3 regions of the Streptomyces sp. CA189 genome follow, and region 1 is predicted to be linked to each of the others. Evidence: riboswitches for the same ligand, from Rfam matches in the RefSeq annotation. Region 1 holds a riboswitch; each other region holds the start of a gene.
The links. Region 1 has a riboswitch for cyclic di-AMP ahead of AC061S_RS02460 (LysM peptidoglycan-binding domain-containing M23 family metallopeptidase). Riboswitches for the same ligand answer to the same signal wherever they lie in the genome.

Region 1 (4,254 bases):
GGGCTCACCACGGGCTCGCTCTCGGTCAACGGCGAGGCCGGCTTCCGCGACGGCTTCGCGCCGCTGCTGCCGGACACCGGGATCGCGCTCGGGGACCTGGCCGCGCTGGAGCGGGAGCTGAAGAAGGGGGACGTCGCGGCCTTCGTCGTGGAGCCGATCCAGGGCAAGGGGGTGCTCGCCGCCCCGCCCGGGTTCCTGCTCGCCGCGCAGGAGCTGCTGCACCGGCACGGGGCGCTGCTGATCGCGGACGAGGTGCAGACCGGCCTCGGCCGGACCGGCGACTTCTACGCCTACCAGCACGAGGCCGGAGTCGAACCGGACCTGGTCTGCGTGGCCAAGGCCCTCTCCGGCGGGTACGTGCCCGTCGGTGCGACCCTGGGCAAGGACTGGATCTTCAAGAAGGTCTACTCCTCCATGGACCGGGTGCTCGTCCACTCCGCCAGCTTCGGCTCCAACGCGCAGGCGATGGCGGCCGGGCTCGCCGTCCTCTCCGTCATGGAGGACGAGCGGGTGGTGGCCAACGCCCGATCGATGGGCGACCTGCTGCACGGGCGGCTCGCCGCGCTCGTGGACGAGTACGAACTGCTCCACGCGGTACGGGGACGCGGGCTGATGATCGGCATCGAATTCGGCCGGCCGTCCTCGCTGGGCCTGCGGAGCCGCTGGAGCATGCTGCAGGCGGCGCGCAAGGGGCTGTTCGCGCAGATGGTAGTGGTGCCGCTGCTGCAGAAGCACCGGATCCTCACGCAGGTCTCCGGCGACCACCTGGAAGTGATCAAGCTGATCCCGCCGCTGATCGTGGACGAGGCGGACGTCGACCGGTTCGTCGGCGCCTTCCGCGCGGTCATGGACGAGGCCCACGGCGGCGGCGCGCTGATGTGGGATTTCGGCCGGACGTTGGTGAGGCAGGCCGTCGCCAACCGTTGAACCGACTGCTGGGCCGACTGCTGGGCCGACCGCTGAACCGACCGCTGGGCCGGCGGCCCGGCAGTCGGCCCGGCGGCAGTCGGCCCGCCTCGTGGGGCGTCAGTCCAGCAGCCGGTCGCGGAGCCTGCCGAGGGTCTCGGGCGTGAGTCCGAGGCCGTCGGCGAGGTAGCGCTCCACACCGCCCCACTCCTCGTCGATGGCGTCGAAGGCCGTGGTCAGATACGGGGCGCGGGCGTCGAAGAGCGGGGCGAGCAGCTCCATCACCTCGGGGGCGCGGGCCTCGGGCGAGTCGCTGCCGCGGCGGACCCGGTAGCGGTTGTGCGGGGCGTTCGACTCCAGGTAGTCCGCGACGATCGCCTCCCGCTCGACGCCCAGCGCGAGCAGGGTGACGGCGATCGACAGGCCGGCCCGGTCCTTCCCGGCGGCGCAGTGCATGAGGGCCGGGACGCTGTCCTCGGCGAGCGCGTGCACGACCCGGCTGTGCTCGGCCGTACGGGTCCGGATCATCGTCCGGTACGAACGGGACATCCGCGCGGCGGCCTTGCCCCCGCCCAGGATCTCGCGGAGCTGCGCCAGATCCCCTTCGCGGACCATCTTCCAGAACTCCCGGCCGTCGGCCGGATCCGACAGCGGAATGCCGACGTTGCGCACACCGGGCAGCTCCACGTCCGGACCCTCCAGGGCGTGGTCGGCGCCGTTGCGGAAGTCGAAGACGGTGTGCAGTCCGAGCGACCCGAGGAATTCCGCGTCGCTTTCGGTGGCATGCGCCAGATGTCCGCTTCGGAACAGTCGTCCCGACTTGACCCTTCGGCCGTCCACGGTCGGCAACCCGCCCACGTCACGGAAGTTGCGCACTCCGGTCAGCGCCGACTCGGCCGGTACCGGATCGGTGTGGGGGCTCTGGGGTATCTGCTGGGTCACAGGGGCTCCTCCGTGTCGTCCGTGTCGTCCGTGCGGTCGTCGCCGCGCGTGTCCGAATTGCGCTACTTGCTGACAACTTGCCATAGCGAGAGGCGAGATCGGACACCTCCCCGTGAGCCAGATCATACGGTGACCGTGAGTGCCTGATCACGAATGGCGAATTCCCCTGTCGGGACGGCTGTTGGGGGTGGGGAATGGACGGAGGGTGACCGGAATTCCGTCGGTCCATCATCCCTGGGAATCCATCGAGGAATTCGGGACTTGTTCCGTGCGGGCAGGCTCGATTACCTTCGCGATCGATCCGGATGGACCGCCTAATCCTGCCGCCGTCCGGAAACCTCACCCGACTATTCACGCGCGCGGCAGGAGCGGGGGAACCAGGTAAGCCGCTGTTCCGGAGCTCCTTCGGGATCTTTACAACGGGACAGCTCGGGGTGAAGCCGTGCATGTGCTGTTCACCGGCACATACACCGCCGGACATCTCCAGTCCGAACCCGACAGCTCACCTCGCAGGCGTCGGAGAGGAATTCGCCATGTCCGGAACGGGTAAGCACCGCCGTCCCAAGTCCCGCTCGATATCCCGCGGGTTCGCCGCCGCGGGCACCGGTGGCGCGGCTCTCGCGCTTCCGCTGCTCGGCGCCACCGGCGCCCACGCTGCGGGCGCCCCGACCGCCGCGACCGCCGCCGCTCCGGTCCAGGCTCCGCAGGCCGTGGCCGCGCAGGCTGTGGCTTCGCAGGCCGTGGCCGCCCTCCAGGCGGCGCCGGCCGCCGCGCAGGGCGCCCCCGCCGTCTACACCGTGGTGGCGGGTGACTACCTCTCCAAGATCGCCGAGCGCCAGCACCTCACCGGTGGCTGGGAGCAGCTCTACGCGGACAACCGCGAGGCCGTCGGCACCGACCCGTCGCTGATCCACCCGGGCCTGAAACTGACCCTCGGCGCGAAGGGCTCGGCTCCGGCCGCGGCGGCCGAGTCCGCGCCGGCCGAAACGCCGAAGCCGGCCAAGAAGTCCGCTTCCTCCGGTTCTTCCACTTCTAGTGATTCGTCGGATTCGTCGGATTCTTCCGATGAGGCCGCCGCGCCCGCCGCCAAGGCACCCGCCGCCAAGGCCCCGGCCAAGCAGCAGGGCGGCTCCACGTCGACCGGCTTCGTCGCCCCCGTCGGCGGCGGCCCGTCCACCGCGTACAGGACCTCCGGCGCCATGTGGTCCAGCGGCTACCACACCGGTGTCGACTTCTCCGCGAGCAGCGGCACCACCGTCAAGGCGGTCGGCGCCGGTACCGTCGTCTCCGCCGGGTGGAGCGGCTCGTACGGCAACGAGGTCGTCATCCGGCACGCCGACGGCAAGTACAGCCAGTACGCGCACCTCTCCCAGCTGTCCGTCTCGTCCGGCCAGAGCGTCACCGGCGGCCAGAGCATCGGCCTCTCCGGTTCCACGGGCAACTCGACCGGACCGCACCTGCACTTCGAGATCCGCACCGGCCCCTCGTACGGCTCGGACATCGACCCGCTGGCCTACCTCCGGTCGAAGGGCGTCAGCATCTGAATCCGAGGCGCTGTCGGAGGTGCCGGTTAGGCTGCCCGTTTCGACAGGGGACGGGACGGTCACGGCATGAAGGTCAGCGCAGGGGAGCTCAACCGCTCCACGCTCGCACGGCAGTTGCTCCTGCGGCGCGAGGTGATGGACGTCGATGACGCGGTCCGCCGGGTGGTCGCCCTGCAGGCGCAGCACGCGGCCTCGCCCTATCTCGCGCTGTGGAACCGGCTCGCCGGCTTCGACCCGGCAGACCTCGACGCCGCCTTCGCGGGGCGTGAGGTCGTCAAGTCGACGTTGATGCGGCTGACCCTGCACGCCGTGCACGCGGAGGACTACCGGCCCTTCCGGGAGGCCGTGCAGCCCTCCGTACGGGCCGCCCGGCTCGGGACCCGTTTCACGGACTCGGGGCTGACGGCCGAGGACGCCGACGTCCTCGTGCCGGAGCTGCTGGACTTCGCCGACCGGCCCCGTACGACCGCGGAGTGCGAGGCCTGGCTCGGACACCGGCTGGGAGCGCCGCAGCAGCCCGGAGCGTGGTGGGGGCTGCGGCAGTACGCACCCCTGCTGCACGCGCCCACCGCCGCGCCCTGGTCGTTCGGGGAGCGCCCGTCCTACGTCGCGCCCCCGAGCCGGCCGCGCACGGTACCGGCGGACCCGGAGGCGGCGGAGGAGTCCCTGCGGACGCTGGTCCTGCGCTACCTGGAGGGATTCGGGCCGGCGTCGGCGGCGGACGTGGCGCAGTTCTCCCTGGTCCAGCGGGCCAGGGTCCGCCAGGCCCTGCGCGCGCTGGAGCTCTCCGGACGGCTCGACCGGCTGACCGGGCCGGACGGCGAGGAGCTGTTCGACACCCAGGGCGCGCCGCGGCCGCAGG
Region 2 (4,254 bases), on a different contig from region 1:
GTGGACCGGTGACACCACCGCCCCGCGTCCGGTTCCGCCGATCACCGCCGACGACACGGGCCGCGTGGTCATCGTGGACCGGCCCGGCGCGGTCCAGACGCAGTTGCTGATCGGCCGCATCGGCGCGGACCGGCACGACCGGGTCTGGGCGCCCCAGGTGCTCGGCACGTACTGCCTGGGCGGCACCCTCACGTCCCGGCTGGACAAGGTGCTGCGCGAGGAGAAGGGGTACACGTACGGCGTGCGCGCCTTCGGCCAGGTGCTGCGCTCCACGGCCGACGGCAAGGGCGCCTCGATGCTGGCCATCAGCGGCTCGGTGGACACCCCGAACACCGGCCCGGCCCTGGACGACCTCTGGACGGTGCTGCGCACCCTCGCGCAGGGCGGCCTGACCGACGCCGAACGGGACGTGGCCGTGCAGAACTTGGTGGGCGTGGCCCCGCTGAAGTTCGAGACGGCGGCCTCCGTCGCGGGCACGCTCGCCGACCAGGTCGAGCAGGAGCTTCCGGACGACTACCAGGCGCAGTTGTACGCGCGGCTCGCCGAGACCGGGACGGTGGAGGCCACTTCGGCGGTCGTCAGCGCCTTCCCGGTGGACCGCCTGGTCACGGTCCTGGTCGGCGACGCCTCGCAGATCGCAGAGCCGGTGCGGGCCCTCGGGATCGGCGAAGTGACCGTGGTCGCCAACTGACCCTCCGTTGACTGTCGGCGGGTTGCCAACTGGCCCGCCGCACAAGGAGGCTCCGGCAAGGGACTCCGGCGGCTTGCCCGTCGGAGTCCCTTTTGTCTTTTCTATTCCTTTAGTCGTGTGGTTGCTTGTATGTGGTGTGGCGTACGCAACAAAATGGCGTGTCTGTTTGGCGATTGACTGATGATCCGCCTAGCGTCGGCCGTGCTGTTCGTCAGTTGTAACCGCCGCATCCGCGGCACCGGACAGCAATCGCCGAGTCCCCGTCAGGCGCGAGCCTGGGGAGCCGGGGACCCACTTGTGTCCCTGGGGTGAATCGGACCGCCTCGCAAGAGGGGGCCCGTAGGAGACCTTCCTGCTCCGAACCCGTCAGCTAACCCGGTAGGCGAGAGGGAAGGAAAGGATCAGCCCCTTCATGGCGTTTGGCAGTAGTGCCGCCGGCAAGCACCGTGGTTCGAGCCGTATGAGCCGCAGGACCGCCGGCTACGCCGGCATAGCCGCCCTCGCCGCCACCGGCGTCGTCGGCTCCCTGGCGGGTCCCGCGTTCGCCGCGGACAATTCCCCCTCCTTCGAGGACACCGGCAGCCTCAACACCATCGTGGTGGCCGACGAGCTCGCCGGTGACGTCGAGGCCCAGGCCCACTCCCAGCAGCGCGCCGCCGAGGCCGCCGCCGCCAAGGCGCAGGCCGAGGCCGACGCCAAGCAGCGGGCCGCCGAGGCCAAGGCGAAGGCCGAAGCCCAGGCCAAGGCCGAGCGCGAGGCCGCCGAGCGCGCCGCCCGCGAAGAGGAGCGCAAGCGCCTCAACACCTTCGTCTCCCCGATCGACGGCTCCTACGTCAGCACGCAGTACCACGCGGGCGGCGCCATGTGGTCCTCCGGCAGCCACACCGGCATCGACTTCCACGCCGACTCCGGCACCTCGGTGCGCTCGGTCGGCCTGGGCACCGTGATCGAGGCCGGCTGGGGCGGCGCGTACGGCAACAACGTCGTCATCAAGCACGCCGACGGCACGTACACCCAGTACGGCCACCTGTACTCGGTGAGCGTCCGGGCCGGCCAGCAGGTCGCCCCGGGCCAGCAGATCGGCCTCTCGGGCAACACCGGCAACTCCAGCGGCGCGCACCTGCACTTCGAGGCCCGCACCGGCGCCGACTACGGCTCGGACATCAACCCGGTCGCGTACCTGCGCTCGCACGGCGTCACCCTCTGACCCCACCGTCGCACCGCACGACTTCCGCGAAGGCCCCGGCTCTCTTCGAGCCGGGGCCTTCGTGCTTGATGTTTCGCGCTTCGTGCTTCGCGTTGTGTGAATGTTTCGTATTTCCGGCCGTCCTCGGAAATTATCGTGTGTTGCAATAGAGTCGCAACGCGCACAGCCATACGAAAAAGGCGGAGGTTCCGGTCTTGCGTATTCCCGCGCACACGGTATGCACAGCGATCCGCGATGACATCGTCTCCGGGGTGTTCGGGCCCGGCAGCCGGCTGACCGAGGAGGTACTGGCCCGCCGTTACGGAGTCTCGCGGGTCCCGGTGCGCGAGGCGCTGCGCACGCTGGAGTCCGAGGGGTTCGTGACCACCCGCCGGCACGCGGGCGCCTGTGTGGCCGAGCCGACCGAGCAGGAGGCGGCCGACCTCCTGGAGCTGCGGATGCTGCTGGAGCCCCTCGCGGCCGCCCGGGCGGCCCGGCGGCGCAGCGAGGCCCACCTCAAGGTGCTGCGCGGGCTGGTCAGGCTGGGCCAGGAGCGGGCCAGGAGGGGCCAGGGGGAGGATCTGCGCTCCCTGGGCGGCTGGTTCCACGAGACGCTCTCCCAGGCCTCGGGCAGCCCCGGGCTGATCGCGCTGCTCACCCAGATGCGCCACAAGGTGGCCTGGATGTACGTGGTGGAGGCCCCGGTGCGGCCCGTGGAGTCCTGGGCCGAGCACGGCGCGATCGTGGACGCGGTGGCCCGGGGCGACGCCGAGCGGGCCCGGGCGCTGACCGCGGCGCACGTGGACCGGGCGGCGGGGGCGCACCGGATGCGCGTGAGGACTTTGCAACCTGCAGTAAACACGGCGAGCGTTCCGCATTAACAAACGCCGTATACAAAGGTGGGATATCCGGGCCGGGTCATAATGTCCGCGCCGGACGCCATTCCGCCTGAATTCGGTCCACCGGAATCGAGTGTTTCGGAAAGTGTGCCGGAAAGTGCGGTGCGCGTATTTCCGCCCGTGTGGATGGGGCGATGCGTCGATGAGGCGGCGGCCGACCGGCATTTCGCGCGAAAAGCAGCGAAGCCGTTGCCCTCGACCGTGGTGGCCGGGGGCAACGGCTTCGCCGTGCAAGTCCTGCGAGTCCTGCGGGTCGAACCCGAAGGGTCAGACGGTCTCGGGGAGCTCCTCGAGACCCTCGGCGACCAGCTTCGCGAGGCGGTCCAGTGCGGCCTCGGCGCCGTCGGCCTCGGACGAGAGGACGATCTCCTCGCCGCCCTGGGCGCCCAGGCCCAGAACCGCCAGCATGGAGGCGGCGTTGACGGGGTCGCCGCCGGCCTTCGCGATGGTCACCGGGACGCCGGAAGCGGTCGTCGCGCGGACGAAGATCGAGGCGGGACGAGCGTGCAGGCCCTCGGCCCAGCCGACGTTGACGCGGCGCTCTGCCATGGTGATGCCCTTCAGGTTCTTACGGTTGTCTAGACCAGTCTCTCACGACGTCCGGAATGGTCGAGCCGACCTTCGGCCCGAGTTTCCCGCCATTCGACCTGCCCCAGCTTGCCCTGATCCGAGCCACCTTGCCCGATGCGCCGCGCCCAGGCCACTCGAAGCGTTCGAGCCTTAAGGTGGCCCCATGACCACCGAGTCCGACCCCTCGTACCCGGACCACTGGGAAGCCGACGTCGTCCTTCGCGACGGTGGAACCGCCCGGATCCGGCCCATCACCACCGACGACGCGGGCCGGCTGGTCAGCTTCTACGAGCAGGTCTCGGACGAGTCCAAGTACTACCGGTTCTTCGCGCCCTACCCCCGGCTCTCCGACCGCGACGTGCACCGCTTCACGCACCACGACTACGTGGACCGCGTCGGCCTCGCCGCGACGATCGGCGGCGAGTTCATCGCCACCGTCCGCTACGACCGGATCGGCGCCGACGGCCGCTCGGCCACCGGACCCTCCGACGAGGCCGAGGTCGCCTTCCTCGTCCAGGACGCCCACCAGGGACGCGGAGTCGCCTCCGCCCTGCTCGAACACATCGGCGCGGTGGCCCGCGAACGCGGGATCCGCCGTTTCGCGGCCGAGGTGCTGCCCGCCAACAGCAAGATGATCAAGGTGTTCACCGACGCCGGCTACCAGCAGAAGCGCAGCTTCGAAGACGGCTCCGTCCACCTCACGCTCGACCTCGAACCGACCGCCGAGTCCCTCGCCGTCCAGCGCGCCCGCGAACAGCGCGCCGAGGCCCGCTCCGTCCAGCGGCTGCTGGCCCCCGGCTCGGTGGCCGTGATCGGAGTCAGCCGCTCCCTCGCCGGCGTGGGCGCGGCGGCCCTCCGCAACCTGCGGGACAGCGGCTTCCACGGCCACCTCTACGCCGTCAACGAGG
Region 3 (4,254 bases), on a different contig from region 1:
GTGCGGGGACGTAGGGAGGCTTGCACCCTAAAGGACTGATCAGCCCTTACTGTGTTCGATCAGTTCGCAGGGCGAAACCGCGGGAACGCGCTGCGGCCCGCGTACACCGCGGCGTCGTCGAGGATCTCCTCGATGCGCAGCAGCTGGTTGTACTTGGCGACGCGGTCCGAGCGGGCCGGGGCGCCGGTCTTGATCTGGCCGCAGTTCACGGCGACCGCGAGGTCGGCGATGGTGACGTCCTCGGTCTCACCGGAGCGGTGCGACATCATGCACTTGAAACCGTTGCGCTGGGCCATCTCGACGGCGTCCAGGGTCTCGGTCAGCGAACCGATCTGGTTCACCTTGACGAGCAGGGCGTTCGCCGAGCCCTCTTCGATGCCGCGGGCGAGACGCTCGGGGTTGGTGACGAAGAGGTCGTCGCCGACGATCTGGACCTTGGCGCCCAGGCGGTCGGTGAGGGTCTTCCAGCCGGCCCAGTCGTCCTCGAACAGCGGGTCCTCGATGGAGACCAGCGGGTACGCCTCGACGAGCTCGGCGTAGTAGTCGGTCATCTCGGCGGCCGAGCGGGACTTGCCCTCGAACTCGTAGTTGCCGTCCTTGTAGAACTCGGACGCGGCGACGTCGAGCGCGAGCGCGATCTGGGTGCCCGGGACGTAGCCGGCCTGCTTGATGGCCTCGACGATGAGGTCCAGCGCGGCGCGGTTCGACTCGAGGTTCGGCGCGAAGCCGCCCTCGTCGCCCAGACCGGTGGAGAGGCCCTTGGTGTGCAGGACCTTCTTGAGGGTGTGGTAGACCTCGGCACCCCAGCGAAGGGCCTCGGAGAAGGACTCCGCGCCGATCGGGGCGATCATGAACTCCTGGATGTCGACGTTGGAGTCGGCGTGCGACCCACCGTTCAGGATGTTCATCATCGGAACGGGCAGCAGGTGCGCGTTCGGACCGCCGAGGTAGCGGAACAGCGGGAGGTCGGAGGCCTCGGACGCGGCGTGCGCGACGGCGAGGGAGACACCGAGGATGGCGTTGGCGCCCAGGGAGCCCTTGTTCTCGGTGGCGTCCAGGTCGATCATCGCCTGGTCGATCAGGCGCTGCTCGGTGGCGTCGTAGCCGACGAGCTCCGGGCCGAGCTGCTCGATGACGGCGAGGACGGCCTTCTCTACGCCCTTGCCCATGTAGCGGTTGGGGTCACCGTCACGGAGCTCAACGGCTTCGAACGCTCCGGTGGAGGCGCCGGACGGGACTGCAGCACGGCCGGTGCTGCCATCGTCGAGGCCCACCTCGACCTCGACCGTGGGGTTGCCTCGGGAGTCCAGGATTTCCCGGGCTACGACGACGTCGATGGACGGCACGAGCATCTCCTTCTGGGATGTGACGCTGGGTGTGCGGTGGCGTGTCAGGCCGTGGGATGGCCTTGCCGCTTAGAGCCTAACCGCCTCTGGGCACTCGGCCAGCCGACCGCCCGGGTCCTGGGACGAAAAAGGGCCTGAATGCCCCTCTTACAGGACATAGGGCCCTTGATCATCGGCTTTCCGGAGGCTCCGTCAGGCCGGAGGCACCCGCACACAGCACCGCCCGGCGCGAAGGGGGTTGCGCGCCGGGCGGTGGGATTGCGTGGTGGAGCTAGGTGTGGAACTAGGTGTGGAACTACTGCGTGTCGCAAAAGCGGCCACGACCGTTCTCACAGGTTTCAGCCGGGGTTCAGCTCCGGCCTCACCTTCGGGTTCAGCTGAGCTTCAGCTTCTGGCCCGGGAAGATCAGGTCGGCGTCCGAGACGATGTCCTTGTTGAGCTCGTGGAGCTTCTCCCAGCCACCGGACACGTTGTTCGCGTCGGCGATCGCGCCCAGCGTGTCGCCGGACTTGACCTCGTAGGAGCCGTTGCCCGTCTTGGGGGCTTCGGTCTTCGGCGCGGCGGCGGCCGGACGGTCGGAGCGGGTGGTCGGAGCCTCGACGCGCTTGGTCTCCTTCTTCGGCTCGGCCTTCTTCTCCTGCTTCGGCGCGGGCTTCGGCTGGGTCTTCGGCTTGGCCGGAGTCTCCGCCGAGCCGCCGGTGTAGGAGGAGTTCGACAGGCCCACGCCACAGGACGGCCAGGCGCCCTTGCCCTGGCCCTTGAGGACCTTCTCGGCGATGGCTATCTGCTGCGACTTGGAGGCCTGGTTGGCCTGCGAGGCGTACGCCTTGCCGCCGTACGCGGCCCACGTGGAGGACGAGAACTGCAGGCCGCCGTAGTAGCCGTTGCCCGTGTTGATGGACCAGTTGCCGCCGGACTCGCACGAGGCGACGCGGTCCCACTCGGAAGCGGTCGCGGCCGAGGCGGTGCCCGCGGCCATCAGCGGTGCCGCGACGACGGCACCGGCGACACCGGCGAGCGTGACGATGCGGACGGCCTTGGAGCCGCGACGGTGCTTGCCCTTGCCCGAAAGCAGCATGGAGTTCTCCTCACCGACGCCTACGAGGTGAGCTGTCGGGTTCGGGCGAGTGAGTGCCCGGCCGAGCGACCTAGCGCTTGGCTTAACCCCTAGCCGGTTCCGTGACCGTCTCTCAACGGCCGGTTCCGGCGCCTACCTTGGTTCCCCCGCTCCTGCCTTCGGCGCTTTACGCGACGAGTGTTCCCTCCGTCCGCCGGCAGGATTCGGCGATGCGGTCGAAGGAGCCCGCGGTGGCGAGCGATTCAGAAGGTAGACAGGTCTCCCCCCGATGTTCAACGAGGGACATCGGGGGGAAACAGTGCCTACTTGCGCTCCCCCAAAGGGTGTTTGCGCAGGTGAGAGCGGGGTTTGCAGAACCCTCCGGACCGGACACGCCAGTTGACCCAGAGAGACACATGTCTCACTTACAGAAAACGGACAATCAGCCGGTTCCGGGCGCCTTAAGTGCCCTTATTGATGCGTTAGATCCAGGTTCTGACCAGGCTTGATCAGGTCCGCATCGCCGCCGATGACCTGCTCGTTGGCCTCGTAGAGCCCCTTCCAGCCGCCCTTCACTCCGTTGGCGTCCGCGATCGCGATGAGGCTGTCGCCCGCCTTCACGGTGTACGTCGGGTCCGACGCGGCGTCAGGCGCGGCGGGCGTTTCGACGGCGGCCGGGCCGCGGTGCTTGCCGCTGCCCTCGGCCGCGCCGGGGGCAGCCGGGGCGCTCGGGGCGGTGGATTCGCCGGGTGCGGCCGGAGCCGTCGGGGCGGTGGGATCAACCGGGTTGACCGGGTTGAGCGGGTTGACCGGATTGGTCGGGTTGGCTTGGTTCTCCGAATTACCCGGGTTCGTCGGCTTCGTGGGGTCGCCCGGGTCGTTCGGGTTCGCCGGAGCCGTCGGGTCCACCGGTGCGGTCGGGTCCGCGGACGGCGGCGCCGGAGCCGTGGGGTCCGCCGGAGTGGCCGGGGCCACGGGGGCGGTGGGGTCCACCGGGCTCGTGGGAGCCGTCGGGTCGCCCGGGAGTCCGGGAGGCGGCGCCTGGAGGTCCGGCGAGGGCATGACGGGCAGTTCGCCGGGCACGCCGATCGGATAGTCGGGCAGCGGCGAGTCCGACGGGGCCGGGCCCTGCTGCGTCGGGGCCCCGAAGTCCGTGGACGGCTTGCCCGAGCCCGTGTGGGGCACGGCGTCGTCCGGGCGGGACGGAGTGGGGGCGACGGACCCGGATCCGGCGGGCAGGCCCGGGTCCACCTCGGCGGCGGGCGCGTCCTGCGTCAGACCGGCCGGCACCCCGCACAGCGGCCACGCCTGGGGGCCCTGGGAGGCCAGGACCCGTTCGGCCACGGCGATCTGCTGGGAGCGGCTGGCGAGGTCGGCGCGCTCGGCGAAGTCGAGCCCGCCGGCCTTCCTCCACTGCTCCTGGCTGAACTGCAGCCCGCCGTACGAGCCGCTGCCGAAGTTGGCGCTCCACGTACCGCCGCTCTCGCACTCGGCGACCTTGTCCCACGTGGAGGTCTCCGCGGCGCTCGCGCCGGTGGCGGCGAGCAGCGGCAGGGCGAGGGCGGTGCCGGTGACTCCGGCGGTGACGACAAGTGCGGGCACTTGTCGGGGGCGTCTGTGGCGGCCGTTCCCGGAACGCATGAGGCTGCACCTTTCGCATAACGGCGGGGTAACGGCAGAACCTAGCGGCCTTCGAACGCCGGTCACAAGTTTGGGCAGCGAACTGACTTCCGGTCAGGCCGGTTTCAGGCGTTTTGGTGGGTGATTTCGGCGGTGAAGCGGACCGGGAGCGTCCGCAGCCCCCGCATGATGAGCCCGCCGCGCCAGCGCAGCTCCTCGGGAGGCACGGCC

Region 2: it holds a riboswitch for cyclic di-AMP, as region 1 does, so the genes downstream of both, AC061S_RS06190 (M23 family metallopeptidase) here and AC061S_RS02460 (LysM peptidoglycan-binding domain-containing M23 family metallopeptidase) in region 1, are expected to answer to the same signal.
Region 3: it holds a riboswitch for cyclic di-AMP, as region 1 does, so the genes downstream of both, AC061S_RS17705 (transglycosylase family protein) here and AC061S_RS02460 (LysM peptidoglycan-binding domain-containing M23 family metallopeptidase) in region 1, are expected to answer to the same signal.

What each region holds. Positions count from the first base shown of each region.
Region 1 covers NZ_JBWJVM010000002.1:49,934-54,187, forward strand. Annotated here, with positions in the region: gene AC061S_RS02450 (aspartate aminotransferase family protein) at 1-927, shown strand, start outside; gene AC061S_RS02455 (tyrosine-protein phosphatase) at 1,027-1,848, opposite strand; cyclic di-AMP (ydaO/yuaA leader) riboswitch at 2,183-2,379, shown strand; gene AC061S_RS02460 (LysM peptidoglycan-binding domain-containing M23 family metallopeptidase) at 2,382-3,392, shown strand; gene AC061S_RS02465 (winged helix DNA-binding domain-containing protein) at 3,459-4,254, shown strand, end outside.
Region 2 covers NZ_JBWJVM010000005.1:65,978-70,231, forward strand. Annotated here, with positions in the region: gene AC061S_RS06185 (M16 family metallopeptidase) at 1-691, shown strand, start outside; cyclic di-AMP (ydaO/yuaA leader) riboswitch at 932-1,091, shown strand; gene AC061S_RS06190 (M23 family metallopeptidase) at 1,104-1,898, shown strand; gene AC061S_RS06195 (GntR family transcriptional regulator) at 2,093-2,758, shown strand; gene AC061S_RS06200 (HPr family phosphocarrier protein) at 3,044-3,325, opposite strand; gene AC061S_RS06205 (bifunctional acetate--CoA ligase family protein/GNAT family N-acetyltransferase) at 3,510-4,254, shown strand, end outside.
Region 3 covers NZ_JBWJVM010000020.1:33,773-38,026, reverse strand. Annotated here, with positions in the region: gene eno (phosphopyruvate hydratase) at 60-1,352, opposite strand; gene AC061S_RS17705 (transglycosylase family protein) at 1,720-2,424, opposite strand; cyclic di-AMP (ydaO/yuaA leader) riboswitch at 2,427-2,598, opposite strand; gene AC061S_RS17700 (LysM peptidoglycan-binding domain-containing protein) at 2,875-4,005, opposite strand; partial or broken gene AC061S_RS17695 (cytochrome P450) at 4,149-4,254, opposite strand, start outside.